2 regions of the Paenibacillus sp. 3LSP genome follow, and region 1 is predicted to be linked to the other one. Evidence: riboswitches for the same ligand, from Rfam matches in the RefSeq annotation. Region 1 holds a riboswitch; the other holds the start of a gene.
The links. A riboswitch is a leader RNA that binds a small molecule or an ion and turns the genes downstream of it on or off. The one in region 1 is predicted to bind S-adenosylmethionine.
Positions count from the first base shown of each region.

Region 1 (14,653 bases):
ATGAAAAAACAGCTGAACAGCCAATCCATCCTGCTGCTGGCGGTGAACGGTCTGTTCGTGCTTGCCGGCGCCTTGTCGGGCACGTTCCTGAACGTCTATATCTGGAAAGTCAAAGCGGATTTTAACCTGATTGCGTGGTTTACGTTCAGCCAGCAGCTGGCCTTGGGACTTGTCTTTTGGATCGCCGGAAAATGGGTGAAGGAACGCGATAAAATGATCTTTTTACGGCTCGGCATTATCGTCTCGGGCATCTTCTATTTGCTGGTGCTGTGGACGGGCAAACATACGGTGGACTACATATGGCCGCTTGGGCTGTTGTTTGGAACCGGTTCGGGGTTGTTCTGGCTCGCCTTCAACGTCGTGTATTTCGAGGTGACGGATGTTGAGACGCGAGACCGATTTAACGGCTGGGTTGGGATCCTCGGTTCAGTGATCGGGATTTTTGGCCCGTGGATCTCCGGCTGGATCATCTCCATGAAACAAGGGGAGGCCGGATACCGGCTGATTTTTACCATCTCGTTAATTGTTTATGGGGTGGGGATCTTACTCAGCTTCTGGCTGAAAAAAAGAAAAACGGGAGGTCCTTATCACTGGCTGGCTCCCGTACACATGCTGAAGAAGGGAAGTCCGTGGCGCCAGGCGGCGCCCGCTTCGGCTGCGCATGGACTGCGTGAAGGCGTCTTTTCGTTCCTGATCAATCTGCTGATCTTCATCAGCACATCGGCGGAGTGGCGGATCGGACAGTTTTCGCTGATCACGTCCCTTGTCTCCCTCGTCAGCTTCTGGGCGGTGGGGAAATGGCTGAAAATCCCAGCACGCTACTACGGGATGCTGGTTGGAGCTTTGCTGATCACGGCGGTGATCCTTCCGTTGCTCTGGAAGGTCAATTACGTCACCCTGATGGTGATGGGGGTGGGGACGTCCTTGTTTTTGCCGCTTTACTTGATACCTGTCATCTCTTCGGTTTTCGACTTGATTGGCAACAGTCCGGAAAGCGTGGAGCAGCGGGTGGAGCTGATTGTCCTTCGCGAGCTTAGCATTACCGTAGGGCGATTGGGCGGAACGCTGTTGTTCATCGCGGTCTATTCCATCATTCCGCGCATGCCCACGATCACCTGGCTGATGTTCGCCTTGGGGGGGGCTCCGGTGCTGAGCTGGCTGGCCCTGCGCCGGCTGTTGAAGCGAGGGGCGGCCAAAGCCGCCTGATGGCTCTATTTCGGTGGTGTGGGCACGGGCTTGGTAGTTCGCGTGAGCGAAAAAATGGCCATGTCCTCCCGACGCGTACCGGTCAGCTGATCCACGATCATCTCCGCCCCGATCATGCTGCACACAGTCCCGTTTCCGCCATACCCCTCCAGAAAATAAAACCCGGGAAAGTTAGGATGCGGTCCAATAAAGGGGAGGCCGTCCCGGGATTCTCCAAACACGGCTCCCCAAGCATAGCTGACGGACAGGTGATCCTGATCCGGAAACCGTTTGTGAATTTCTTCCAGCAGCCGCTCGCTTTGTCGGATCTCTCGGCCCGCAGGCAGCTCTCCGCTGGAAAGCACCTCGTCCAGCCCGCCGGCGATAATCCGTCCATCCGGCGTTGTTCTCATATATAGATAAGGCCTTGCTGTCTCCCAGATGAGGCTTTTTTCGTACCAGCTGTTCAAGGAGGCAACCGGCTCGGTGACGATGACGTAGGAGGCTCGGAAATGAGCACCGCTCTCCTTCTTGAACTGCTGTGCTTCGTAGCCGGTGGCCCAGATCACATGCTGGGCGGTTACTGTCCCGTCGCCGCAGCGACAGCGAATCCGTCCGCCTTCGTCGCGCTGGCTGCCATGCATCGGGCTATGCTCAAAGATGCGTACGCCTTGTCGCGCTGCCTCCCGCAATATACCGTGCACGAAGGTGTACGGGTTCATCTCCGCATCGCCCTTCGTGTAGATCGCCCCGGGGGCTTGGAAAGGAAAGCGGTCTGCGATATCGCCAGCGGACCACCAGACCGCAGGGAACCCCAAACGCTGAAGTCGTCCGCATTCCTCCTGCAGCGCGTCCACGTCTTGTTCGGAGCTGGCCAAGTATATCGTGCTGCGCTCCGTAAATCGTGCCGAACCGTCCAGTTTAGAGGCGATTTGCTTTAACCGTTCCAACGCATTGCGGCTAAGGCGATAGAAATGAACGGCAGGTTCCTCGCCGAAGGTATGGATCATCGAGGTGAGGGGTTTGTCGCTGGCATATTGCAGCAGCCCGGTGCTGGCCAGTGTGCTTCCGCCGGCGATTTGATCCCGTTCCACCAATACCGTATCGACTCCCCGCTCCGCCAGCAGGTAGGCGGATAACACTCCGCCCAAGCCCCCGCCCACAACCAAGACTTCGCACTGAAGTTCCTGACTTAACGCAGGATAGGTGGGGGCATCCGGCAATGTTGAAGGCCAATAAAGCTTGCCGGTATGTAGTTTCATGAAGACCAGTTCATCCTTTCGAACATGGGAATTATATAAGATTAGGGGATTCCATCATTATATCCAACTGCGGAGAACTAAAAACGGCGAAAACCTGTACGGCGAACATATCGTACCTAGAGCGGGGCATACTACCGTAAGAAGGATCAAAAGAATAAGAAGGGATCAGCAGGATTTGAAGGATCATCCATCAGGAGGGAATGTTGATGTTTTACTCACAAATGCAGCCATTGTCGTTGAAAGAACTGGATTATATCGCCGACTCCATTTCCAACGAGGAGATGCTCACGAAGCTTTGCGCCGCGGCGGCCGCCGTCTCGCAAAACTTTGAAATCGAACAGGCGATGCTGGAGCACATCCGTGCCCATGAGCATCATCTGCATCTGTTAACGGATGCGTTGCGCCAACATCAAATGGCGGCTCCTTCTTCAGCCCCGAATTAATTTGCTTTCAAGGAGGAATATCCCGATGAATCATACGGACATCCAGGGTCTCTTACCCCAGAACGATTTGTTAAAATCGATTTTAGCTGATTTGCGCCGCACCGTACGAGAATATACGACCGCAACGACGGAGTCGTCCTGCCCAGCTGTTCGACAGATGTTTACGGAGTTGACCAACAGCACCTTGCGATTGCAGGGAACACTGTATGAGCTGATGAAGCACCAAGGCATCTACTCCGCGCCGGCACCGGCACCGCGTCAATTGTTGGACAAGAAGCTGCAAGATGCGGAGAAAACCAAGCAGGAGCTGCGACAGTTCACAGAACAGCGGACTTCTCGGTGGACACCTCATGCCCATCAGGCGAACGTGGAAGCGCATCAACCGAATGTACTTCCGCCGTATTCGATTTAAAAGCCTAACCGTCCAATCCAAAACCTTACTTGGAGTGGACGGTTTTTCTATGCAGACGCCCAAAATTCATGTAATATAAGTATTAAATTTGTTCTGCAGACCGCTCAATTGAAGGGCTGCGGGGCATCGCTGGAGGATGAGGGATGAAACAACTAAGCGAATTGAAGCTCAAACTGCTGGACCTCCTCAAAGAGGACGCCCGCCGGGATGCAAACTTACTGGCGACGCTCGTCGGCTCAACGGCGGAGGAAGTGGCGCAAGCGATCCGTGAATTGGAAGAAGACCACGTCATCGTCAAATACGCAACCGTGGTAAATTCCAGTGCACTGGAAGACGAGAAGGTGACGGCGTTAATCGAAGTGCAAATTACACCTGAACGGGGACGCGGCTTCGATACCATCGCGGAGCGGGTATACCTGTTTCCCCAAGTCAAATCGGTATTTTTGATGTCCGGCGCATATGACCTGCTGGTGGAAGTTGAAGGCCGCAACTTGAAGGAAGTGGCGAGCTTTGTCTCTGACAAATTGTCCACCTTGGAGTCGGTGTTGTCGACGAAGACCCATTTTATTCTGAAAAAATACAAGCAAGACGGCATCATCTTCGAAGATCCCGAAGAAGACCGCCGTTTGTTGATATCTCCGTAAAGGAAGTAATGTTATGAGTATTCAATCACAGCGTGCTGAGCAATCGAGTAAAACGATGACATCGTATTTGGCTCCGCGGGTCCGCGAGATTCAACCCTCCGGTATTCGCCGCTTCTTCGATCTGGCCAGCGGGAGCAAGGATATTATCACGTTAGGCGTAGGCGAACCGGATTTTATCACCCCATGGCATGTCCGGGAAGCTTGTGTTTACTCTCTGGAGCGCGGGTATACGAGCTACACGTCCAATGCGGGAACGCCTGAGCTTCGGGAAGCGATCGCTGAGTATTTGTACACGGGTTATCAGGTGAAATACGACCCGAAAGACGAAATCCTCGTCACTGTGGGCGGCAGTGAGGCGATTGATCTGGCGCTGCGGGCGTTAATCGAACCGGGCGATGAGATTCTCGTCCCGGTGCCTTGCTATATCTCCTACTCGCCGATTACGATGATCGGGGGAGGGGTGCCGGTCGAAATTGAGACTTATGCCAAGCACGATTTTAAGCTCCAGGCTGAAGACTTGAAGGCGAAGATCACACCTAAATCCAAAGTTCTGATCTTAAATTATCCGAGCAATCCGACGGGCGGCATCATGACGTACGAAGATTGGCTGCCGATTGCAAAAATCGTTGAGGAGAACGATCTTATCGTTATTTCCGACGAGATTTATGCGGAGCTCACCTATGGGCAGAAGCACGTTAGCTTTGCTTCAATCCCGGGCATGAAGGACCGGACGATTCTGGTGAACGGGTTTTCTAAAGCATTTGCGATGACCGGCTGGCGGATGGGTTATGCATGCGGACACCCGGACTTGATCTATGCCATGCTGAAAATTCACCAATATACGGTGATGTGCGCTCCGGTGATGGGGCAAGTGGCTGCACTTGAAGCGCTGAAGAACGGGCTGGAGGAGAAAGACCAGATGGTCGAATCCTACAATCAGCGCCGCCGCCTGATCGTTCAGGGGTTGCGCGACATCGGGCTGGAATGTCACGAGCCGCAAGGGGCGTTCTATGCGTTCCCTAGCATCGCGTCCACTGGACTTAGCTCCGAGGAATTTGCTCAACGCCTTCTGCTCGAGGCGAAGGTGGCGGCAGTTCCGGGCAATGTTTTTGGCGCAGGCGGGGAAGGGTTCTTGCGTTGCTCCTATGCGACAGGAGTAAATCAACTCAACGAAGCGTTAAATCGAATGGAGCAGTTCGTCCGTAAATTGAAGCAAGGCTGATTTTACGAATCCCATCAGGCCCCTGCCTGAGAAGTTGGAGTTAATGGGGTTAATTAACAATTCTTTCATTTTCTAATTGCTTTAATTTTAATGGACATGGTATAATTCGATTTTGGAAGAAGGTTTTAATTTCTCAGGGAGGGATTTCTTTTGCGCGGTGAGTACAACATGCCTTACAATAATGCTTTATGTGCTGATGGCCGCGTCATGAGCCCGTGGATGGATCAAGAGGAACGGCCGCATTCACCGCAAGCCGTAACGCTGGAGGATGAAATTCACTTGCTTCGCAGCAAGATGGAACGGCTATTTCTGCAAGAAAAATCCTTTACTTCGGACATCGTGATTGAAATCAGCAGCTTATTGGACCTGAAAATTAATGAATTTATGAAAACAATGAGAACGACTCCGAAATCTATTCGACGTTAACGAACTTTGAACTTTTGAAGTGTGAAGGAGATCCGCTTTGCGGGTCTCCTTTTTGCGGTTCCAGCAGTTGCATGACCAGCCGAGCTGGGATTTATGGTAAGATGATACGAGAGTATGTCACGGGGAGGAAATGCAAATGTCGATCTATACGCGTTCCGGCGACCAAGGGCAAACCACGGTCATCGGCGGCAGAGTAACAAAAGATGATGCCCAGGTTGAAGCCTACGGTTCGATCGATGAACTGAACAGTTTTGTGGGACAAGCGGTCAGTTTATCGGATGAGGTGACGTTTAGCGATCTTCGTAAGCAACTGCTGGAGATTCAGCAGGAGCTGTTTGATTGCGGTTCCGATCTTGCTTACGTCAAGCTGTCGGAGAGCCGCTACAAGGTGACGCCAAAGCTCGCACAGCGGCTTGAAACCTGGATTGATCGTTATGAAGCGGACAATCCGCCGCTGGAGAAATTTATTTTGCCTGGGGGAACCCCGTTGGCTTCGGCCCTGCATGTCTGCCGGACCGTATGCCGGCGCGCCGAACGCCGCGTCGTTACGTTGAGCCAGGTTAAAGAGATTAATGCCGAAGTGCTGATCTATCTGAACCGATTGTCGGATTATTTCTTCGCAGCGGCTCGTATGGTAAATCATCGCCAGCAGGTGGCAGATATTGAATACGTGCGAAGCGGGAAGGTGTTTGGCAAGAAGTGAGTTCTGAATATTATGATCCGATTGAATATCAAGTATCGGCAACGGAGGACGGCTGGACGGTCAAAAGCGTGCTCCAGCGCCGAATGGGCATCTCCCGCAAGCTGCTGTCGCGGATTAAGCTGACCGAGCGCGGGGTGATGCTGAACGGGGAGCGGGTCTATATCAGCGTCCCGGTGAAGGCCGGTGATACGGTGAGCGTCTCGCTGGAAAAGGAAACGTCAACCGACATCCTGCCGGAGCCGATACCGTTTGATATCGTCTACGAGGATGAAGCGCTGCTGATCGTCAATAAAGCGGCGGGATTGATCGTGCATCCGACGCATGGTCACTACACAGGGACGCTGGCCAACGGCGTCGTGTATTATTGGCAGGAGAAAGGCGAGAAATTCCGCTTCCGCCCCGTGCACCGGCTGGACCAGGAGACGAGCGGCTTGATCGCCATCGCCAAAAATGCCTACGTGCACCAGCATATTTCCGAGCAGCTGATTGCCGGTGAGGTGACCAAGAAGTATACGGCGCTGGTGCATGGCTGCCCGGCGGTGCCGGAAGGAACGATCACCGGTCCGATCGACCGTGACCCTGCCGAACCCCACCGCCGGATCATCACCCCGTCGGGCTATCCCGCGCTGACCGATTATAAGGTCACGGAAGCCTACGGCGACGGGGCTCGGGTTGAGCTGCGTCTCGGTACAGGACGAACGCATCAGATCCGCGTGCACATGACGTCGATCGGCCACCCGCTGATCGGCGACAAGTTCTACGGTATGCCGGGACTGGAACAGTTGCCGGCACCTGCGCGCGAACGAATCGCCCGCCTGGATGCGGCGATCGGGCGGCAGGCGCTTCATGCCTCTGAGCTGGGCTTCCGTCATCCGCTTACCGGCGAAGCACTGACTTTTAGATCAGAGCTTCCGGAGGACATGAGGAATCTGGAGGAGTTGCTGCGTGGGGCGAGTTTTCGTGAAAGTGGTAAGGAGGAATAAAGCACATGAGCAAATTGAAGGTTTATCATTATCCGCAATGCGGGACATGCCGCAATGCAATTAAATCGTTGCAGGCCAAAGGGCATGAACTGGAGCTGCATCATATCAAGGAAACGCCGCCGAGTGCTGCTGAACTAGATAAGCTGGTGGAACTCAGCGGGCTGGAATTGAAGAAGTTTTTTAATACGAGCGGTGAGGTTTATAAATCAATGGGCTTAAAGGATAAGCTGGCACAGATGTCCCGGGAGGAGCAGCTTCAGTTGCTGTCCTCGAACGGCATGCTGATCAAGCGCCCGATCGTGACGGATGGGAAGACGGTAACTGTCGGTTACAAGGAAGAAGCCTACGAACAGGCTTGGGGTAAGTCAATTTAACGAGAAGGGTGGCTTGAGTGAATCGTGGATTTAGTGCAAAGGAGTGAAAAAACCATTCTGCTGGTGGACGGAATGGCGTTAATGTTCCGCGCCTATTACGCTTCAGCGGCAACCGGGTATATCCGGCGGACGAAAGCGGGTGTTCCGACCAATGCGGTGTACGGGTTTATGCGTTATTTTTGGGACGCGGTGCAGAAGTTTGGTCCGACGCATATCGCCTGCTGTTGGGATTTAGGGAGCACGACGTTCCGGACGGAGCAGTTTGCCGAGTACAAAGGCAATCGTGCGGACGCGCCGGAGGATCTGATCCCGCAATTCTCCATGATCCGCGAGGTGATGGACAGCTTAGGGATCCCGAACATCAGCTCACCGGGGTATGAGGCGGACGATTGCATCGGAACATTGGCAGCGCGCTTTGGGCAAGAGATGGACGTGCTGGTGTTGACGGGGGATCACGATATGCTGCAACTGGTGAGCGAGCGGACCAGCGTGATCATTATGAAAAAAGGCCACGGCAACTACATGGTGTATACGCCGGAGGCCTTGATGGAAGAGAAGCAACTAAGACCCGAACAGATCGTAGACCTGAAGGGCTTGATGGGGGATACGAGCGACAACTATCCGGGCGTGCGCGGCATTGGCGAGAAAACGGCCCTGAAGCTCGTGCAAGAGCACGGCTCCGTGGAGGGTATCCTGGCCAATCTGGACCAGTTGTCCAAATCAGTCCGTGCCAAAATTGAAGCGGACCTCGACATGCTGCATCTCTCGCGGCAGCTGGCCAAGATCCGCTGTGACATTGAGCTGGAATGCGATGTGGAAACCTGTCGGTTCGAGCTGAACCCGGCGCAGGTGGTCGCCAAGTTTGAAGAGCTGGAGATGGCCAGCATCAGTGCCATGTTGGGTGTCGTTTGACAGTCCGCTAGCGGACCCTATTAATCCGTGAAGTATGGTTCACCTAATACCTGATAGAGAAAGGTACGCAGTTCAGTGCCTTCCTCCTCGCTCAGGTTATAAATATGTTCGAGGTACCCTTCCTCCTCCAGGTCGTCGGTGCCAAGAATGGCCGTGCGCCCATTGTGCAGGTCGGTGACCAGCTTCTTCCCATAGAAACGATTGGTTGTGGTGACCGCCAGGTCATAGCGCTTCAGCGATCCGCCGATGAACGTGACGAACCGGGTCGAAGTATTTTCGGTGCTGTCGGACAGGAAATCAAGCTCTTGATGCGGGTCGCTCATTCTGTAATGCCTCCCTTTTTTCGGATTGTCTCTAGTTATTATACTGGAAAACGGAAGACAATGGGAAAATGAATCTGATCCATTGACAGCTTAGTTTGTTATGGTATTATTAGGGATAACAGGTTACGTTTGGAGGAAGCACCTCTTTTGCGAATTTCGCAGAAGAGGTGCTTTTTTGTGTTGCGCACGAAATGATGAAATGCCTCCTTCGTAGCTGAAAAATATATTATAGGAGGGACAGGTTGATGCGGATTGTTTTTTTGAACAGTCTGGAGAAGAAGGACGGCGGGGCTATGATTCAAGGGGCCCAGGTGTGGATTGGAGAAGAGGACGGGATTTGGCGGATGGGCTGGAATGAGGTGACCGCGGATGACGAGCAGGAGGACCTTTGGTATGAAGGGGCTTCATGGTCGGAGATGCTACATGTTTACCGCCATCGATTGGCCGCCAAGCTCGGCGAAGGGTTTCGCCCCATCATGGAAGGCATCTGGGACGAGAAGGAAACGTTAACCGGACGGGGGATGGCGGCGCAGAAGCTGTTCTGTTATAGCGAGTTAAACAGCAATGAACCGGTATACAACGAGTTGACGGCTTGGCGTCGGAGAAAGGCTTCGTCTGAGCGCAAGGCGCCTTATTTAATCGCCAGCAATCGGTTGCTGCGTATGATCAGCGTATTCCTGCCGCAGACGGTGGAGGAACTGTTGCAACTGCCAGGTGTTGGGGAGAACAAGGCTGGCGAATACGGCGCTGAGCTGTTGGAAATCACCCGGGCGGCCGAGCGGAAGCGCGGGTTCCCGCTGGATTGGGTCGACCAAGAAATCGATGACGAGGTGTTCCGTTCCTGGTTGTATAAGCAGAAGGAAGTAAAATATCGGGCGGAAATGGAGAAATTTAACGTCCGTCGCGCAGCGCTTGAAGCCCTGGCTGCAGGGGAGAAGGTCGAAGATATTTGCACCCGAGCGGGCATTGAGCGGCGAGATGCGGTGGAGCTGCTGGAGAGCTTGGAGAAGGAGGGCTACAACACCGATGACTTGGTGAGCGCCGAACTGGAGGCCATGCCCGAAGAAGAACAACAGGCCGTATGGCAAGCTTACGAAGAGCTGGGGGACACGCTTCTGAAGCCGGTGCTGCAAAAGGTGTACGGTCCCGAAGCCAGTGAAGGCGGCAATGGCAACCTGGATACGTTGTACGAGCGACTGCGCCTGATCCGCATCAGGTACCGCCGTCGGCGCGAGAGCGCCCGGCATGCGGGGTGATGAAGTTTGGCCAAGGTTGGGCTGTAAGGTAAGTGTGGGGAGTTCCGTAAGGGGCAAGGGGTGAACGGAGTTGTTCGAACCGCCGCCACCGGCCGGATGAACTGCAAAAGTGCAGTTCATCCGGTCGAAAATGCCGCAAAAATGCATTTTAACTGTAAAAGTGCATTTCATTTCGGAAGATTTTGTGGAAAGCAGCCCATTTATCGAAAAAAGACTGCACTTTTGCAGTTAAGAGCCGATTTAGGGGGGAATCGCGGCAAAATAACTGCACTTTTGCAGTCACGCTCGACTCGCCTAATTCAAAAGATCAGTCGGGATGATTTAGGCGCACGTCCAACAAGAGACTAATGCATACGTCTCGCCCAACCCAAAAGGCCAACGCGGACCTCAGCCCGTGTTGGCCTTACTGTTTATATCCAATCTCTCTTCCGGAAGATGAAGTACATCCCTAAACCAAGCACGCCCATAATGCCAAGGACGATAAAATAGCCGTATCGCGAATGCAGCTCCGGCATATTGTCGAAGTTCATCCCGTAGATCCCGGTGATCAGTGTCAGCGGGATGAAAATCGTCGTAATCGCGGTGAACACGCGCATGATTTCGTTGGCGCGGTTGGCGATGGCGGCCTGGTAGGCCTCGCGTAAGTTGCCGACGAGCTCGCGGAACGTGTCGAAGTTCTCGGAGATCTTCACGGCGTTTTCGTAGATGTCGCTGAAGTATTTTTGCAGCTGGTCGTCGATTAGACGAAGGTCTTTCTTGTTCAAAATATTGATGACTTCCTTCTGCGGCCCCAGCACTTTCTTCAGCCACAAAATTTCACTTCGCAGCCCGATGATTTCGTTCAGGTGCGAACGTTTGGTATGCATCAGAATGTCTTCTTCCAGCTTCTCGATCTTCACTTCGATCCGGTCGCCGACGGTGAAGTAGTTATCAACCACCAGGTCGACCAGCAGGTACAGGAATCGGTCGGGCTCGCTGACCTCCTGCTCCCACAGGATCGGCTTCACCGCACGAAGTTCGTTGATCTTCTGTTTAGTAACTGTAATGATATAATGCCGTCCCAAGAAAATGTTCAATGCACGCAGGAAAATTTCCTCGTCATCATACCGAATGCTATTTACAACGATGAAATAGTGGTTGTCGTAGGTTTCAATCTTTGGCCGTTGCTCTTCTTCGCTTAAGCAGTCCTCCACAGCCAGATCGTGCAGCGAAAATAAAGGCTGCAGCAGGGCAAGGTCATCCACCCCCGCGTCGATCCAATAGAAGCCTTCTTCCGGAGGGGTGGTTGTTAATTCCACGTCCTCAACGGGGGTAAATACGCCGGCTAGAACATGACGGATTTTCATAAGCTCTCACTCCCTTTCCCCGGGCCTGAAGGCCTGGGATGCTCTTGTTGCAGCATAGGAAAGGGACCAACCGCGGGTTCGCCCGGCAACGATCAAAAAGGCGTTTATGCAAACACCGGGAAACGAAAGTGCCCTCTACGTTCCGCAGGCACCCAGCGGGTCGGTATCCTATGCAATTGTTTGACCTGGGTATTCCTCTGCGGACTCGGGTCGCCTTCCATTCTCGGTTTCACCTCGCTATAATCAGGTTACATGTTGATGCGTCAAACCCTAGGCCCGTCTGGGCCCAAAGGCACTTGTCTAGTATAACGCCAGCGAATGAAATGTTTCAACCCAAAAGTATACTATGTGCACGGGAGCCAAGCGGTCCATGAATACCGTGTGATTTTTCTCGCAGAGTTCTTGACGGAATGCCATCCGATACTTTAAAGTGAATGTCAGGGAGTACGGGCAACGGCCCAGACCCCGATCCTAACTAAATACAGCGAAATCTTATCAAGAGCAGGTGGAGGGACTAGCCCGATGATACCCGGCAACCGGCGATGACAACCATCGCAGCGGTGCTAATTCTTGCAGAACCGTCCGTATCGAATACGGGGCGGCTTCTGAGAGATGAGAGAGGCGCATACCGAATACGTAATGACCTTTCTCCCCGTGAGAGAGGTCATTTTTGTATACACGGCCCCTCGAAACGGATGTTGAGTTGAGAATGACGCTACGATTAAAGGAGTGAAACCACATGCCGATTAAAGTCCCGGATCATTTACCGGCCAAGGACGTGTTGACCAACGAGAATATTTTTGTCATGGATGAAAGCCGTGCCTATCATCAGGACATCCGCCCGCTGCGGATCGCGATTCTGAACCTGATGCCTACCAAGGAAACGACGGAGACCCAAATCCTGCGTTTGCTGGGGAACACGCCGCTTCAGGTGGAGATCGTTCTGCTTCATCCGAGCACGCATACCTCAAAAAATACGTCCGCAGAGCATCTGGAGATGTTCTACAAAACGTTTGGCGATATTCGCAATCGCCGCTTTGACGGCATGATCGTGACAGGGGCACCGGTCGAGCAATTGGATTTTGAAGAAGTGAACTACTGGGAAGAGTTGAAGGAAATCTTCGAGTGGTCCAAAACCCATGTCACTTCGACCATGCACATCTGTTGGGCCTCTCAGGCCGGATTGTATTACCACTATGGTGTTCGTAAGGTTCCCCTGGCGAAAAAATGCTTTGGGGTCTTCTCCCACACAGTCAACGATCCGAAGGTGAAGCTGCTGCGCGGATTTGATGAAGTATTCCAAGTCCCGCACTCCCGTCATACGGACGTGGAACGTTCGGACATTGAGCGGGTGCCGGAGCTGCAGATTCTAGCGGAATCGGAGGAAGCCGGCATTTACTTGGTCGCCACCCGTGACGGGAAGCAGATCTTCGTAACCGGGCATTCCGAATACGATCCGGATTCGTTGAAATGGGAGTATGACCGGGATATCGCGAAAGGCATGGACATCGATCTGCCGGTGAACTATTTCCCGAATAACGATCCGACACGCGCCCCGCGTTCCTCGTGGCGGGCCCATGCAAACTTATTATTTTCCAATTGGTTAAACTACTATGTGTATCAAGAAACGCCGTACGATATCGATCAAACGGCCGACTTTGTATATGAGATCTAAAAGTGGAGGGATTGCAGGTGGGGGAGAGAAACAAGGAATGGCGCATCGAGAGTAGATTGGCACAAATCGGATCGGTCGAAGAGCCGGTCACAGGCGCGGTGAATTATCCGATATATCAAGCCACGGCGTTTCGGCATCCGCGCCTGGGGCAAAGCACGGGCTTCGATTATATCCGTACGAAAAGCCCTACCCGCAAAGTGCTGGAAGACGCAGCGGCGGCTCTGGAATCCGGCGATGCCGGGTTTGCCTGTAGCTCCGGGATGGCCGCGTTGCAGACGGTATTTACGTTATTTTCGCAAGGCGACCATCTCATCGTATCGCTGGACCTTTACGGAGGCACGTATCGCTTGCTAGAGCGGATTATGTCCAAATTTGGCGTAACCGCATCTTATGTGGATACCAACGATTTGGATGCCCTTGAACGTGTACGTCAAGAGAATACGAAGGCCGTTATTATTGAAACGCCAACCAATCCGCTGATGATGATTACGGATCTTGAAGCGGTATCGACATGGGCACGGTCCCACGGCCTGCTCACGATCGTGGACAATACGCTCATGACGCCGTATTTCCAGCGGCCGATTGAGCTTGGTGCTGACATTGTAGTTCACAGTGCAACCAAATATTTAGGCGGCCATAACGATGTCTTGGCCGGCCTGATCATTACCAAAGGCGAAGAGCTGTCCCAGGAGATGGCGATTCTGCACAACTCGATAGGCGCGGTGCTCAGCCCGTCCGATTCGTATCAGCTGATGCGCGGCATGAAGACGCTGGCGCTGCGGATGGAGCGGCACGAGAGCAACGCGCTGGCAATCGCCAAATTCCTACAGACCCATCCTCAAGTAGCCGAGGTGTTCCACCCGGGCTTGGAGGATCACCCAGGGTATGCGACGCAACGGAAGCAGTCGAGCGGCAACACGGGGATCTTCTCCTTCAAAGTCACGGATGCTCGGTACGTTGAACCGGTGTTACGCAATCTCAATCTGATTGCATTTGCCGAAAGCCTTGGCGGCGTCGAATCGCTGATGACCTATCCTGCGGTGCAGACCCATGCCGACATTCCAGAGGAAATCCGCAATGCGGTAGGCGTGGATGATCGGTTGCTGCGGTTCTCCGTGGGCATCGAGCATGTCGAGGATTTGATTGCGGACCTGAGTCATGCACTGGAAGCGGCACGGCAGGAAGTTGAAGGGGGACAAGGCGTATGAGCGGGCAGGAGAAACGGGACAACAAATTTGAAACGAAACTGATTCACTTCGGCAGTGAGGTGGACGAGGCTACCGGCGCATCCAGCGTACCGATTTATCAGGCGTCCACGTTCCATCATCACGATATTTTTAATCCGCCGCAGCACGACTACAGTCGTTCCGGGAATCCGACTCGGCAGGCGCTGGAGGATTACATTGCCGTATTGGAAGGCGGGGTCCAGGGCTTCGCGTTTGCCAGCGGGATGGCCGCGATTTCCACCACGCTGATGCTGCTCTCGG
Region 1 covers NZ_JAWDJI010000014.1:7,159-21,811, reverse strand. The annotation lists gene RW092_RS00905 (MFS transporter) at 1-1,206, shown strand; gene RW092_RS00900 (NAD(P)/FAD-dependent oxidoreductase) at 1,212-2,447, opposite strand; gene RW092_RS00895 (hypothetical protein) at 2,648-2,890, shown strand; gene RW092_RS00890 (spore coat protein) at 2,916-3,302, shown strand; gene RW092_RS00885 (Lrp/AsnC family transcriptional regulator) at 3,446-3,946, shown strand; gene RW092_RS00880 (aminotransferase class I/II-fold pyridoxal phosphate-dependent enzyme) at 3,960-5,168, shown strand; gene RW092_RS00875 (aspartyl-phosphate phosphatase Spo0E family protein) at 5,376-5,594, shown strand; gene RW092_RS00870 (cob(I)yrinic acid a,c-diamide adenosyltransferase) at 5,731-6,297, shown strand; gene RW092_RS00865 (RluA family pseudouridine synthase) at 6,294-7,280, shown strand; gene RW092_RS00860 (arsenate reductase family protein) at 7,286-7,654, shown strand; gene RW092_RS00855 (5'-3' exonuclease) at 7,727-8,566, shown strand; gene RW092_RS00850 (DUF3055 domain-containing protein) at 8,587-8,889, opposite strand; gene RW092_RS00845 (HRDC domain-containing protein) at 9,135-10,145, shown strand; gene corA (magnesium/cobalt transporter CorA) at 10,556-11,491, opposite strand; SAM riboswitch class I at 11,981-12,110, shown strand; gene metA (homoserine O-acetyltransferase MetA) at 12,231-13,166, shown strand; gene RW092_RS00830 (aminotransferase class I/II-fold pyridoxal phosphate-dependent enzyme) at 13,184-14,374, shown strand; gene RW092_RS00825 (trans-sulfuration enzyme family protein) at 14,371-14,653, shown strand, end outside.

Region 2 (14,653 bases), on a different contig from region 1:
GCGCTGCCAGGAATCTGCATCGCTTTTATGCTAAGCGGCGTCAAATCCGTCGGCCTGTTTATGCTTGGGGCCATCCTCGCCGGGATGGCAGCGACGTTTGGTATCTCCGCCATTACCCGCTACACGCGGATCAAGCAGGACGCAGCGCTGGGCATCGTGTTGTCGGTGTTTTTTGGCATCGGCATCGTGTTGCTAACCCAAATCCAGCATAGTGGCAACGGGAACCAGAGCGGGCTCGACAAATATTTGTTTGGTCAGGCGGCTTCCATGATGTTGGCTGACGTTTACTTGATGGGCGCGGTGTCCGTGTTGCTGATTTCGATATGCGCGTTGCTTTTTAAGGAGTTGAAGCTGGTGAGCTTTGATCCCGGGTTTGCCCGGGGCATGGGGCTTCAAGTAGCTTTCCTTGAACAGTTGCTGCTAATGATGACCGTGGTGGCGGTTGTCGTGGGCATTCAAGCCGTGGGCGTGGTGCTCGTCGCCGCCTTGCTAATTACCCCGGCTGTGGCTGCGCGGTACTGGACGGATGCGCTGGGCGTGATGGTTGTGCTGGCCGGCGTGTTCGGAGCACTGTCAGGTGTAACCGGTACGCTGATCAGCTCCACTTTATCGAACTTGCCAACTGGGCCTGTGACGGTGTTAGCGGCGACCGCTTTGTTTTTCGTCTCCGCTGTGTTTGCGCCAAATCGGGGTTGGCTGGCCCAGTGGATACGACGCTGGCGCAGCCGCAATGAAATCCAGCAACCGATGGAGCTGGCGATGATCAAGCAAGCCGGGAACACGGTCGAAAGGGGGGCGGAATAACATGGCGGATTTTTGGATTATATTGACTGGTACGCTGGTTGCGGCGACGTGTGGAATCTTGGGCTGCTTTTTGGTCTTGCGAAAAATGGCCATGGTTGGGGATGCCATCAGCCACTCCGTGCTGCCCGGCATCGCCATCGCGTTTCTGGTCAGCAGCTCGCGGGACTCCTTGCTGATGTTAATCGGGGCCGCTGTGCTGGGGCTGATCACGGTGTTCTTCATCCAGATGCTGCAACAAAGCGGCTTGCAATCCGATGCTTCGATTGGCATTGTGTTTACAGCGCTTTTCGCCGTTGGTGTCATCCTGATCAGCCGGAACGCTTCGCATATCGACCTGGATCTGGACTGTGTCTTATTTGGTGAAATCGCCTATGTGCAATGGGATACCTGGATATGGAACGGCTACGATATGGGGCCGATCGCGGTCTGGATGCTGGGCGGGACGCTGCTTATCGTGCTTGCAGCCATTTTGCTCTTCTACAAGCAATTTAAGCTCTGTGCCTTTGATCCGGCATTGGCGGCTGCAATAGGCATTCCGGTTGCATTGTTCCACTATCTGCTGATGGGGCTTGTTTCGCTGTCGACGGTGGCCTCTTTTGAGAGCGTAGGGGCGATTCTGGTCGTCGGCATGTTGATCATCCCGGCCTCGGCGGCATATCTGCTGACCGATCGACTGAGTGTAATGATCGGTTACAGCGTGCTGATCGGGGCGATCAGCGCAGCCGGCGGTTATTATGCGGCCAAATGGCTGGATGCTTCGATCGCCGGTTCGATGGTCACGGTTGCCGGTGGGTTATTCCTGCTGGCATTCCTCTTTTCGCCGAAGCATGGTTTGATCGCTCGATTCGGGAGGAAGCAGCGGAAACGCGATGAACTGTATTCTGCGGCCGCTTAAGTCGGCAAGAAACGCAATATAATCGTGAAAATCGCTGGTTAACACAAATATGGCACGTTTTTGTCAAGTTTTTGCCACCAAGCGGCGGTCTTCTCCGTATTACTTAATATAGTTAGCCGGTCAATCGTTCCGGTTAGACCACATATTAAGGGGAGAGGGATTCATATGGAGACAGGTACGCAGCAGCAAACCAAGAGGAATATGTCCGCGGGGAAATGGATTTCTACGGCCATTATCGTCATTGTCGTCCTGATCGTCGGATCCAACAGTTATGCGCAGGTCGAATATGGTCATGTCGGCTTGTACAAAACGTTCGGGAAGTTAAATGATAATATTTTAGGCCCGGGCATGCATTTTAAAATACCGTTTGTTCAAACCGTCATTCAGGTGAATACACAGGTGACCAAAACGGAAACAGATACAACCGCATCATCGAAGGACTTGCAGCCGGTATCTACGCATGTTGCCGTGAACTATTCGGTGAACAAGGAGTCGGCTTACAATCTGATGAACAATATCGGTGGCAATTACGATACGGTCATCATTAACCCGGCGGTGCAGGAGATCGTCAAAGAAGTGACAGCTCGTTACCAAGCTGAGGAATTGATTGCCAAGCGTGACGTTGTAGCCGGGGAGATCAGCGAGCATTTAACCTCCCGTTTGGCCAAATACGATTTAATCGTTAACGAAATTAATATCGTCAACTTTAAGTTCTCCGACGCGTTTAACCAATCGATCGAAGCGAAGCAGGTAGCTCAGCAGCAGGCACTGAAAGCAAGCAACGACCTGAAGCGGATTCAGATTGAAGCGCAGCAGAAGATCGCTCAGGCGGAAGCTGAGGCAGAAGCGCTGAAGTTGAAGAAGCAGGAGGTTACACCGGAACTCGTGCAGCTGAAACAGATCGAAGTGCAGGAGAAGGCGCTGGAAAAATGGGACGGCAAACTCCCGCAAGTTACAGGCGGCGCCACACCGTTCATCGATATTGAGTCGTTGACCGGACAACGTTAATCTGAGAGTGTTTTGAGTGGTGCGAAGCCGCCCTGGTGGGCGGCTTTCATCATGCCTATGAGTGACTTGTCCTTGCTTCACTAAGCTTTGTCGGAGTTCGGGATTATGGTAAAATGGCGGTATGCTGTTTAGAGAGTCAGAAACTTGCGGATGGGGGGAGCTGTCTGTTGTTGAAATATAAACTGTTGGCGCTCGATATGGATGGAACTTTGCTGAACGACGATCTACAAATCTCGCCGGAGACCGAACGTTGGATCCGGAAGGCGGCGGCGGCAGGAGTCCACGTCTGCTTGTCGACAGGAAGAGGCTATCGGGAAGCAGTTCCGTATGGCAATCAACTTGACCTTGGGACGCCGATGATTACGGTAAACGGTAGCGAAGTGTGGAAATCCCCGCATGAGTTGTACCGTCGGGTGCTGCTTGATCGATCACTCGTTTCGCGAATGTACGACATTTCCCGGGAAAAGAATGTCTGGTTCTGGGCCTATGCCGTGGAAGGCAGTTATAACGAAGGGAACTGGCGACCGGAATTATTGGAAAAGAATCATTGGATGAAGTTTGGTTATTTTACCGAGGATGATGAGGCGAGGGGAGAGATTTTGCGGGAGCTGCAAGAGATGGGCGGCCTAGAAATCACGAATTCCTCCCCGCACAATTTGGAGATTAACCCGAAAGGGATCAGCAAGGCCAGCGGCATTCAGACGGTGTGCGGACTGCTTGGACTCGAGATGTCGGAAGTCGTTGCGATCGGAGACAGTTTAAATGACTTGGCTGCGATTGAAGCCGCGGGTCTGGGCGTTGCGATGGGGAACGCCCAAGAGGCTGTGAAGGAGAAGGCCGATGTCGTGACCACGTCGAATAATGAAGATGGCATTGCTTGGATTATTCGGGACTATATTTTGACAGGGGAGTGAGAAAATGGCACTGTCCGTGATTGGCTGGATTTTGGTGATTGCCCTGTTTGCTGTGGGGATGGCCGGAGCGGTGTATCCCGTACTGCCTGGAGTGCTCGCCATATATTTTGCCTTTTTTGTGTACGGATGGTTTTTCTCGTTTGAGTCGTTTGGCCCCTTCTTCTGGATATTACAAACATTGATCGTGGTCGCGCTGATGGTGGCGGATTATGCGGTCGGGGCTTGGGGTGTCAAAAAATTCGGCGGCAGCAAGCTATCTGTCTGGCTGAGCACGATCGGCATTATCATCGGACCGTTTGTCATTCCGGCTTTTGGTTTGGTTCTTGGGCCGTTGCTGGGTGCAATGATCGGGGAATTGATTAAGGGCGAGTCGCTCAGCAAATCGTTTAAGGTAGGCATCGGTTCTGTGGTTGGTTTGCTTAGCAGCATGGTGGTCAAGGTGATTTTGCAGCTGGTGATGATCATCGTGTTTATCATTTGGATCGTTGCATTTTAGTCATCATTTTAGTTAGCACTCATATGGATTGCGGGAAAGAAGGAATTGCTTTTGTCCAAGAAGGAATCGTTTATTAAAGGCACGTTAATTTTGGCGGGGGCGGCGTTGATTGCCCGGGTGCTTGGCTTGTTCCAGCGCGTACCGTTGGAGCATATTCTAGGTATCGAAGGGAATGCGTCTTATTCTCAAGCTAATGCGGCCTATTTTATGCTGTTAACTTTAGCCACGGCAGGGATCCCGAGCACGCTGAGCAAAATGGTGTCGGAGCGGCACGCGTTAAACCGGCCGGAGGAGGCGCGGCGCGTATACCAAGCGGCGCTGCTCTTTGCGGGTGTAGCGGGCTTGGTGATGTTCGTGCTGCTGTATGCCTTGGCGCCCTATTACGCGGTAGCTTCCGGCGTTCCGGAATCGGTGGTGGCTATTCGTGCCCTGGCGCCGGCCTTGTTGCTGTTTCCGCTGATCGCCATGATCCGTGGTTATTTACAGGGCCGGAATATTATGATCGCCGGGGGCGTTTCGCAGGTGATCGAGCAGATCGTGCGGGTGGCAACCGGGATTATTTTGGCGTTTGTGTTGTTCCACTGGGGTTACTCGGGCGAAAAGATCGCGGCCGGCGCGACATTTGGCGCAGTGCTCGGCGGGGTTGCGGCATTGATCGTGATGTTGGTGTACAGCTTGAAGCTGCAACGGAAAGACCAGACCGAGGGACAAGCCAAACCGCGGAGCGTTGCCGGTCGTCTGCCGTTTAAGCGGATTTATGCGGAAATCTTTAAGCTGTCGATTCCGATTGTGTTGACCGCATTGGCGGTACCGGCGGTTAACTTCATCGACAACTCGATCCTGAAGCCGCTGCTGACCGGACAAATCGGCTCTGGACAAGCTACCTACATTCTCGGGATTCTCGGCAACCGGGCGCAAATGATCGCGGGGATTCCGCCGATTCTGGCGATCGCGCTCAGCCAATCGCTGGTGCCGATCATTTCCGCCGCATATGCGCGGAAGGATCAGGAGCATTTGCAGCGTCAGGTCACCTTGGCGATGCGGGTGGCCGTGCTGAGCGGGATGCCGATCATCCTTGCATTGGGCACGGCGGCCTACTCTGTGAACGGGTTGCTGTTCAGTACACGGGATGGCAGCAGTATCGTGGCGTTACTGACGTTTGCGACGATTTTTCAAATCACCATGATGACCAGTAACTCAATTCTGCTGGGGGTAGGCAAAGCCAATTTGTCGATGGTGCATGTGGCGATCGGGATTGTCGTCAAGCTGGCAGCCAGCTATGTGTTTGCGCAGTTTTGGGGGATTTATGGCATCATTATCGCCACCGGACTCTGTTTCTTCGTCATTACGCTGCTGAACGTTCGAGCAATGAAGCAAATCGTACCGTTCTCTTTGATGGGAAGCCGTTGGGGCGGTTTTCTGGTCACGGTTGTGGTGTTGTCCGGTGTCGGCTATGGCTTAAACCAAGCCGGCATTCAAATGGTGGACCTGATGCCAGCGCGGGTCGCGTTCTTCCTGACCTGCTGCATCGTTGGCGTGGCAGTGGTGGCACTCTATCCGGTGCTGCTCATCCTGTTGCGCGTCGTCCGTAAGGACGAGCTGACCAGCTACCCAGCCCCCCTCCGCAAAATCCTCTCCCCGCTCATGCGTTTACAACGCGGCGGCCGAGACCGCCAGGTGGGCTAACATTAGAAATCATGAAGCAAATTTAAGCGACTAGTGGATGCGCATGTGTCTGCTGGTCGCTTTTTTTTGCACCATTATCCCCTTGGTTCAGGGAAGTAGAAGTGCGGGGGCGCATCAATCAGGTGGATCTGGAGGGGATTAGGTCGTGTCGTGCGTGTCACGTAGGGGTGTGGTTGTATGGTTGTATCCCGCTGGGAGCTATTGCACGATTATCCCTTTCGGTCAGAGAAGGTAGAAGGTAGAGGGTGCGAGGGGAAGCATCGTGTGGTTTGACAGTGGGTGGGCGGTAGGTCGTTGGGGAAAGCTCGATGCTCCAAGGGTGTGCGGCTAGGCGCTTTTGCACCATTATCCCTTTGGTTCAGAGACGTTAGAGGGTTATCCCCTTGGTTCAGGGGGAGTTGGGTGTGAGATGGGTATGAAATAAGTAGGTAATTAGCAGGCGCATATAAGGCGCATATAAGGCGGTTAGGTGTTGGTCCTTGTGTTGTGTTGGTTTAATTGCTTCAGTTTAAAATAGCTTTGTCTGATTTAACGGGATAATGGTAAAAAAGAGCTGGCTCGGGGGTTCCTTGGCGGTAGGAAGTTGAGCTCGGAGCTGGAGCAGGTGAAGCGCTTCAGCCACACGGTTAGTGAACGCTCCTCTAACATCATCATCTCTCGCAAAAGGATCTAGGATGTTGTTTGGGTACAGTGTAATTTCGTTTGGATTGCTCAGCTGTCTGATTTAACGGGATAATGGTGAAAAAGAGCTGGCAGCGAGGGATGGTACTCTCGCAGATAGATGGGAGGACGGCGACAGGAGCGGGGTTGACGAACAAGCTCAACCCCGCTCCTGTCATTGCTCCTCCACCGCATCGTGCACAAATGCGGTGGTGAGGATGCCGTTCCTGTGCGAGCGGCTGATGTCGCACAGGAACGGCGCTTTTGGCGCGCTGATGTCGTCCAGCGCGCGGGTGTCCTTGAGCCAATCCTCCCTAGAGATTGGCTCATAGGCGGTGTCGCCCCAAGCGCTGAGCAGCTTGGGGCTGTAGAGACGCTGGCCCGGCGGCAGCGTCTCCTGGGCGAGAAGCTCTGACCCCTGTACCTTGGCGGTCAGAGCTTCTTCTAAATTGGCCGTGAACAGTTCCGGCCAATAATCGGCCCGCGAGCCGCTGTGCGGCACGCTCGCGGCGAAGCGCTCCGCGCCGCTTCGCACGGCGCGGTAGCCCATCAGCATCGCGTACAGGCTCTTGCCTAACGCGATGCGGGCTTGCAGGCTGCCGAAGTCGGAGACGGTGCGCCCCGCGAGGCGGCGCACTTTGCTCCCGGCAGCCTCGTCGCCCCCTTCCGCCGCTTCGCTCAGCGGGAACACGATTTGGTTTAATCCCGCCAGGCTGAACAGGCGGAAGTTCAATTTGTCCGTGACCTGCTTCTGGAAGTAAGGATGGCGTACCACGCGTTTTTCGATATAATTTTGTTCGTTGATAATGAGTCCGACGGTCAGCAGAGCGCTGCCGCGGTCGATCCAAAACCGCTCCCAAAACGGCCGCATAAAACGCGAAACGTGAAAATACGGCAGCAGGTGGAACCGACTGGCCCCGAGCTCCCGGCTTTTCATATACAGTCTGAGCTGCGGATAAGCGTCCTGAAAAATCAGGGCGTTGCACCGCTCCAGAAACCGATACGTGAGCCGCTTCTCTTCCGCATCAATCGCATCGGCCATACGGCTGCTTTGCAGGTCTGTCATGTTCCAGCCGGCGTTCCGCGAAACCATATGCGCGAGGAAGGCCCAATGCAGCTCCGGGCATGCTTGATAGCAGGCGAGATAAGCTGCCGTCCGGCTGATATTGTTGGCTCCGGCCAGACGGGTTTCCTCCGCGATCGCTTCGGCCAACTGCAAATCCTCAGCGCTGTAATCTTCTCCTGCTGATGCGGAACGAGCGGCCGCAGAACGCCGCAGCAACTCCTCGATTTCACTGATGACCGTCCGGGCAGCCGCTTCGTTCCAGCCCAAATCCACCGTCTCTTTCCGCAATTCAGAGGAATCGGAAAGCACGGCGGTTTTATTTTTGAACATCGTTGAGATTGCGGCGGGCAGGCTGGACATCCATCTTTTCAGGTTGACGGCCTTCCCGTTCCCGGTGTCTTGGCGGTGGTCTTCCATGGATTCCGCCTCCCTTCTACCTTGGATCGAGCGTCCGAATATTTGGCGGCCGGCTAGGCATAATACTATCCAGTATGTCCAAAAAGATTGACTTCCACTCCCGCTTTTGGTTGACTAGAAGTATCCTGATGAAAGGAAGGATCATTCATGAAAAAAATTACATCCCCTGCGGAATTTCAAGTCAGCATTCAATCCAGCAACCTGATCGTAGCGGTCTTCAAAGCCGACTGGTGCTCGGATTGTAAATTTATAGATCCATTTATGCCTGAAGTTGAGGCGAAATACGAAGGTCGACTGACGTTGATTGAAGTCGACGTTGACCAAGTCGGCGATGTCAGCCAGGAGCAAAACATTCTTGGGATCCCCAGCTTTGTCGCCTATACCGATGGCCGCGAGCTGGTTCGATTCGTGAACAAGCTTCGCAAATCCCGTGAGGAAATTGAGGATTTCCTGAACAAGGCGTTGGATGTGTATCATACGCTCCATGACACGCCGGAGACTCGGGATACGTTATAATCTACAATCAGACGGATGCCATTATATTCATCACACCGCCGCAGGGACTTCCCCTTGCGGCGGTGTCTATTTTTCAACATTTTCTATGAAAGTGGTTACTTGATCGGTTATAATGAAAAGGATTAGCGATTAACTTAAAGGTGTGAACCGTTTTGCATACGAAATTTTTAAAATGGCTCAGTTATGCCTCTTGTTTTGTAATGTTTCTGGCGACTCTTGGGGGCAGTGTAGTGACCAAAACGGAATCCGGTCTTGGCTGCGGCAATGATTGGCCGCTTTGCCATGGGAAGTTTGTCCCTGCACATACGCTCGCTTCCATGATTGAATATTCACACCGGGCAGTCAGCGGGGCGGCCGGTTTGTTTTCTTTGGCAGCGTTCATTGCGTTTTGGATGTACCGGAAGAACCGGAAGGATCTCCAGTTGTATTCCTTGATGGCTTTAATTTTTGTCATGGTACAGGCTGTGATGGGGGCGATGGCAGTCATATACCCTACGTCGTCCGCCGTTATGGCGCTGCACTTCGGGTTCTCGTTGATCGCTTTTGCCAGCTCGATCATGCTCGTTCTCGGCATCCGCGAGGAAGAACGCGGACAAGCTGACCGCAACGCAGGGCGTCGTTCGCAAGACCCTGTGCGTCCATCTGGATCGGGAGCCCGCGTGTCCAAAGCGTTCCGCAATTTGACTTGGTTTGCGACGGCTTACACATACATTGTCGTTTACCTCGGTGCGTATGTCAGCCATACGGACTCGGCGGGTGGCTGCAGCGGTTGGCCGTTATGTAACGGGCAGCTTCTTCCCGGTTTATCCGGCGGGGAAGGGATCGCCTTTATTCACCGGGTTGCGGCTGCTCTGTTGCTGGTCGTGATCGCCACGGTGGGCCATTTTGCCTACCGCAAGCATCCCGAACTGCCGGGCATCCGTAAGCTGGGCGTTGCCGCCACGGTGCTGGTAATCATTCAAGTGCTGACCGGGGCAACCATCGCGCTGACGATCAACAACTACCAGATTTATCTTTTCGCTTCGCTGGCGCATATCATCGTGCTAGCCTCCTTGTTTGGGGTTCTATGTTATTTAAGCGTCCGAGCTTGGCAGTTGAGCCGAACCGCCAAGGAGGTACAGGCTGCACCGGCTGATAAAGCCGTTTAACCTGCGCTTCATGGCGTCAGGTTTCGGCGACAACTTCCGCGATTGCGCCGGGATTGTCATGAATCTGTAGAATGACTGGGCATCCCGAGGGGGATGAGGTAAGGTATACTTTTGTCTATAGTGTAAAGTTACGCAACGACCGGGCGCTGACCCGGTCTTTTAGGAGGATCAGGAGATGAGCTACAAGAATCTGCGTCAATGGATCGATGCACTGCAAAAAGAAAACGACCTGGCAATCATCGATGTGCCGGTTGATCCTTACCTGGAGTTAGCCGAAATTCACCGGCGGGTCATCGATGACGGCGGCCCGGCTCTGCTGTTTACCAATGTCAAAGGTACGCCTTTTCCCGTGGCAACAAATCTGTTCGGAACCCCTCGCCGGGTGGAGATGGCCTTTGGCCCGCGACCAGAACAGCTTGCTAACCAATTGGTTGACGCGATACATAAACTGCTGCCGCCGACACCTAAAGCGATTTGGAATGAGCGCGGACTGATTCGCGACGTTTTGAAGGTTGGCATGAGAACGGTATCCAAAAAAGACGCCCCGATTCTTGATGTCTGCCGAACGGAAGCGCCGCTGAAAGATCTGCCGAAGGTGACCAGCTGGCAGAAGGACGGCGGTCCGTTTATTACGTTGCCGCTGGTGTATACGGAAAATCCGTTGCAACCGAAAGAAAACAATCTGGGAATGTACCGGATCCAATTGTATGATGATCAAACCACCGGCGTGCACTGGCAAATCCAAAAAGGCGGCGGGTTCCATTACCATGAGGCGGAGAAACGCGGCGAACCGTTGCCGGTATCCGTGTTCCTGGGCGGACCTCCAGCGATGATTGCCTCGGCGATTTCACCGGTGCCTGAGCATCTGTCCGAGCTGTTGGTTGCTTCCTTCATTCTTGGTGAGAAGCTGCCGATGGCCGAAAACCCGCTGGGCGGTCACCGCATTCCGGCCGAATCGGAATTTGCCATCTTTGGGCTGGTGCCTCCGCATGAGCGTCGACTGGAAGGGCCTTTTGGCGATCACTTTGGCTATTATTCCTTGCAGCATGAATTCCCTGTGCTGCATGTTGGCCATATGTGGCATCGGAAGGATGCCATCTACCCGGCAACCATCGTTGGTAAACCGCGTCAGGAGGATTATTATCTGGGCGATTTCCTGCAAAAGCTGCTGTCGCCGGCCTTCCCGATCGTCATGCCGAATGTGCGCTCGCTTTGGACATATGCGGAGAGCGGATTCCATGCCTTGAGCTCGGCGGTTGTTCGGGAGAGCTATTCCCGTGAAGCGCTGGTGTCCGCCTTCCGGATTCTTGGGGAAGGTCAACTTTCACTGACCAAATTCCTGATGTTGACGGACAAGCTGATCGATCTCGCCGATTTCCGTCTGCTGCTGAAGACGGTGCTGGAACGCTTTGATCCACGCACGGATTTGTTTATTCTAAACAACACTTCGCATGATACGCTGGACTACACCGGCCATAAGCTGAATCACGGCAGTAAGGCGATTCTGATCGGCGTAGGCGAGCCGATGCGCGAGCTGCCTCGGGCGTACGAGGAAGGCGAAATCGCGGAAATCGATTCGATCCAAGTATTTCATGACGGATGTCTTGTCGTTTCTGGTGCATCCTATGAGGACGAGCCGGAGCTGGCCGAGCGTCTGCTGGGTCGTCTTCGCGAACGCGGGACCGCTTGGCCGCTGGTGGTGCTGGTGGATAACGCCGAAGCCGCGGCTCATGATCAAACGGCGTTCCTGTGGACGGTGTTTACGCGGTTTAATCCGGCCAGCGACATCTACGCGGCTTCCGAGGTGCGCCAGCATCATCTGTCCTACAGTTTGCCGCTCGTTATTGATGCCCGCATGAAGCCAGGGTACCCGGATGAGCTGTTCCCGCAAGAGGATATCGTGTCCTTGGTGGATCAGCGTTGGAAATCCTACTTTCTGTGAAATGAGGAATGCCTATGCTGCGAAGCTTGCTTGGGGAGCCGCCTCGCCAAAATGAGGGGCGGCTGGCCGATACGATCAGCGCGATGACGCAGACCGTGAGGCTGCTGCAGAAGGAAATCAAGGAGCATCAAGACCCTACGCATGATTTCCGCAAGCTGGAGATTTGGGTGCACGGATTGATCTCTTCGTTGGATGAGCTCGAACAATGCTTATATGCCGCTACCTTTTTTCGCCAAAAGGTACATACCGAATTTGTTGAAGACATGGACCCGGTGGAACGGGCGGATTATGCAAGATATGTGTATTTTTACAAGGATGGATTCATTCGCGTGTTCTCGGCGCTGGACAAGCTCGGGACGGTGCTTAATGAACTGTTTGATTTGAACACGTCGAAGGTGAAGTCGCGATTTTCCTATTTTACGGTGTTGCGCCAATTTACGACGCTGAAGATCCACACCGAACTGGGGAGCCGGTTGAACGCGATTAAAGAGACGTACCGGGAAGCGCTCAGCGTGCTGCGACGCCGGAGAAATACGGAGATTCACTACATGAACTCGGAGATGAAGGACGACTTGTGGCAACGGCATCAGGCGTTGTTCGGCAAGGTTGCCTTGGAGGACCTGGATCAGCATATCCGGGATCTGGAGCAGGGATACCAAATGGTTTGTGACACCTACTTCACGGTATTTGACTACATCAATCATAGATGGAAAAAAATTACGGCGATCTAATCCGATCGCCATTCTTATTTTTCCTCTTTACAAAACGAACAAAACTCATTATACTCATCAATAGTTTTACATGACAGGTTAACATTGATGTAATTTCACAAACGACTCTTTTAATTCCATATTTTATTTCTTATCGAGAGAGGCGGAGGGAAAGGCCCGATGAAGCCCAGCAACCGATTCGCCCGTGAATGATGCGCGGAATGAAGCGCACTCATCACGGCCGAATGTCATGGTGCTAATTCCTTCAAAACCGATGTGATTTACTCGGTTTTGGCAGATGAGAAGGCATTGTCTTTACGTAAAGAGAGCCCTTTGAATCTGTTAGGGCTCTTTTTGTTATATTTCCGCATGTTAGGAACAGGAGGTTAGCCGATTGATTGAACTGAAGGGCATTACGAAAATCTATCGCACCAAAAAAACGGCAACCCCCGCACTGTCCGGATTAAATCTGAGCGTTCGCAAAGGGGAAATCTTCGGCGTCATCGGTCATTCCGGTGCTGGCAAGAGTACGTTGATCCGGTGCATCAATTTGCTGGAGCGCCCGACCGAAGGCGAGGTTTGGGTCGGCGGGGTGGAGCTGACGAAGCTTGGCAAACGTGAGCTGCAGCAACAGCGCCGCAAAATCGGCATGATTTTTCAACATTTTAATCTGCTGTCCTCGGCTACCGTCTATGATAACATCGCATTTCCGCTGACGCTGATCGGAACGCCGAAGGCGGCCATTGCGGAGAAGGTCAATGAGCTGCTGGCTCTCGTTGGCTTGGAGGAGCACCGTGACAAGTATCCGGCGCAGCTGTCCGGCGGTCAGAAACAACGTGTTGGTATCGCCCGGGCCTTGGCCAGTGAACCGGATGTGCTGCTGTGCGACGAGGCCACCTCGGCACTGGATCCGCAGACGACGGATTCCATCCTGAAGCTGCTGCTGGACATCAACAAGCGGTTCCAGCTAACGATTCTGCTGATTACGCACGAGATGCATGTCATCCAAAGCATCTGCGACCGTGTAGCGGTTATTCACCAAGGCGGCATCGTAGAGGAGGGGCCGGTGACGGAGGTGTTCCTGAAGCCGAAGCATCCGGTAACCCGGGAGTTTATTCATCGGGAGTCCGGGGATGAAGGCTTGAAGCTGGCGACTTCGGTTCCGCATCCAGAGTGGTCGAAGCTGGTGAAAATCACGTTCTTAGGAGCGAAAACCTACGAATCGGTCTTGTCCCAAGTTGTTCGGGAAACGGGCGTCAACTTCGCCATCCTGCAAGGCACGATTTCAGCGATTAAGGATATCCCGTACGGTCAACTGACCGTATCGTTTGAAGGTGAAGATGACCGGGTGGAGCGCACGCTGTCGCTCCTGCGGGAACGTGACCTTGACGTGGAGGTGATCGAATAATGGCTGGATTGGATCTCGGAACCATCGATTGGGCGGAGATGGGAACGGCGACACTAGATACGCTGAAGATGATGGGGGTTGCAACCTTGTTTACGTTCTTGATCGGGCTTCCGCTCGGGGTGTTGTTGTTCACCTTCTCACGTTCTCAATCCTTGGTATTAGGTTGGGTTTACCGGATCATTTCGCTCATTGTTAACATCCTTCGCTCGGTTCCGTTCATTATATTGATCGTTGCGTTGATTCCAGTCACGCGGGCGATCATGGGCGTATCGACCGGTGTGGAAGGGACAATTCCTCCTCTGGTGATCGGGGCGGCCCCGTTCTTTGCCCGCTTGGTAGAAACGGCGCTGCGCGAGGTGGATCGCGGAGTGATTGAAGCATCCCAAGCCATGGGCGCTTCCTCATTCCAGATCATCCGCAAGGTGCTGCTGCCAGAATCGCTGCCCGGCCTCATCGCAGGCATGACGATTACCGTAGTCACGTTGGTATCCTATACCGCCATGTCAGGCATGGTCGGCGGCGGTGGTCTCGGCGACCTGGCGATCCGCTACGGGTATTACCGGTACGAGACAGGAATCATGATCGTTTCGGTGATTTTTATGGTCATTCTGGTGCAGGTGCTGCAAATGCTGGGTGACCGCTTGGTGATTTATTTTACGCGGAAATAAGGAAACTTAAATATATAACACCATCCTTATTCAAAAAAACATTTTTAAGGGGGAGAACCTGCAATGAAAAAATGGACTTTATCTTTGTTAACGCTCGTATTGGTACTGGTACTGGCTGCTTGCGGGAGCAATAACGCCGCGAATAACGGGGCAGCAGGAAACACGGCAGGTGAAACGTCGGCCGCTGAAGGGAACGCCGCAGATTCGGGGAACCAAACTGCAGCTGAACCAGTGAAGCTGGTTGTAGGTGCTACCGTACCACATGCGGATATCTTGAAACTTATCGCGCCGAAGCTGAAAGAAGAAGGCGTTGAG
Region 2 covers NZ_JAWDJI010000058.1:31,442-46,094, forward strand. The annotation lists gene RW092_RS04070 (metal ABC transporter permease) at 1-804, shown strand, start outside; gene RW092_RS04075 (metal ABC transporter permease) at 806-1,699, shown strand; gene RW092_RS04080 (prohibitin family protein) at 1,865-2,707, shown strand; gene RW092_RS04085 (Cof-type HAD-IIB family hydrolase) at 2,821-3,621, shown strand; gene RW092_RS04090 (DUF456 domain-containing protein) at 3,632-4,117, shown strand; gene RW092_RS04095 (putative polysaccharide biosynthesis protein) at 4,169-5,803, shown strand; gene RW092_RS04100 (DUF2515 family protein) at 6,639-7,946, opposite strand; gene RW092_RS04105 (thioredoxin family protein) at 8,094-8,462, shown strand; gene RW092_RS04110 (COX15/CtaA family protein) at 8,615-9,610, shown strand; gene RW092_RS04115 (UbiD family decarboxylase) at 9,786-11,552, shown strand; gene RW092_RS04120 (Cthe_2314 family HEPN domain-containing protein) at 11,567-12,283, shown strand; SAM riboswitch class I at 12,411-12,567, shown strand; gene RW092_RS04125 (methionine ABC transporter ATP-binding protein) at 12,657-13,670, shown strand; gene RW092_RS04130 (methionine ABC transporter permease) at 13,670-14,338, shown strand; gene RW092_RS04135 (MetQ/NlpA family ABC transporter substrate-binding protein) at 14,402-14,653, shown strand, end outside.
Region 2: linked by a shared signal. The riboswitch ahead of RW092_RS04125 (methionine ABC transporter ATP-binding protein) and the one ahead of metA (homoserine O-acetyltransferase MetA) in region 1 are both predicted to bind S-adenosylmethionine.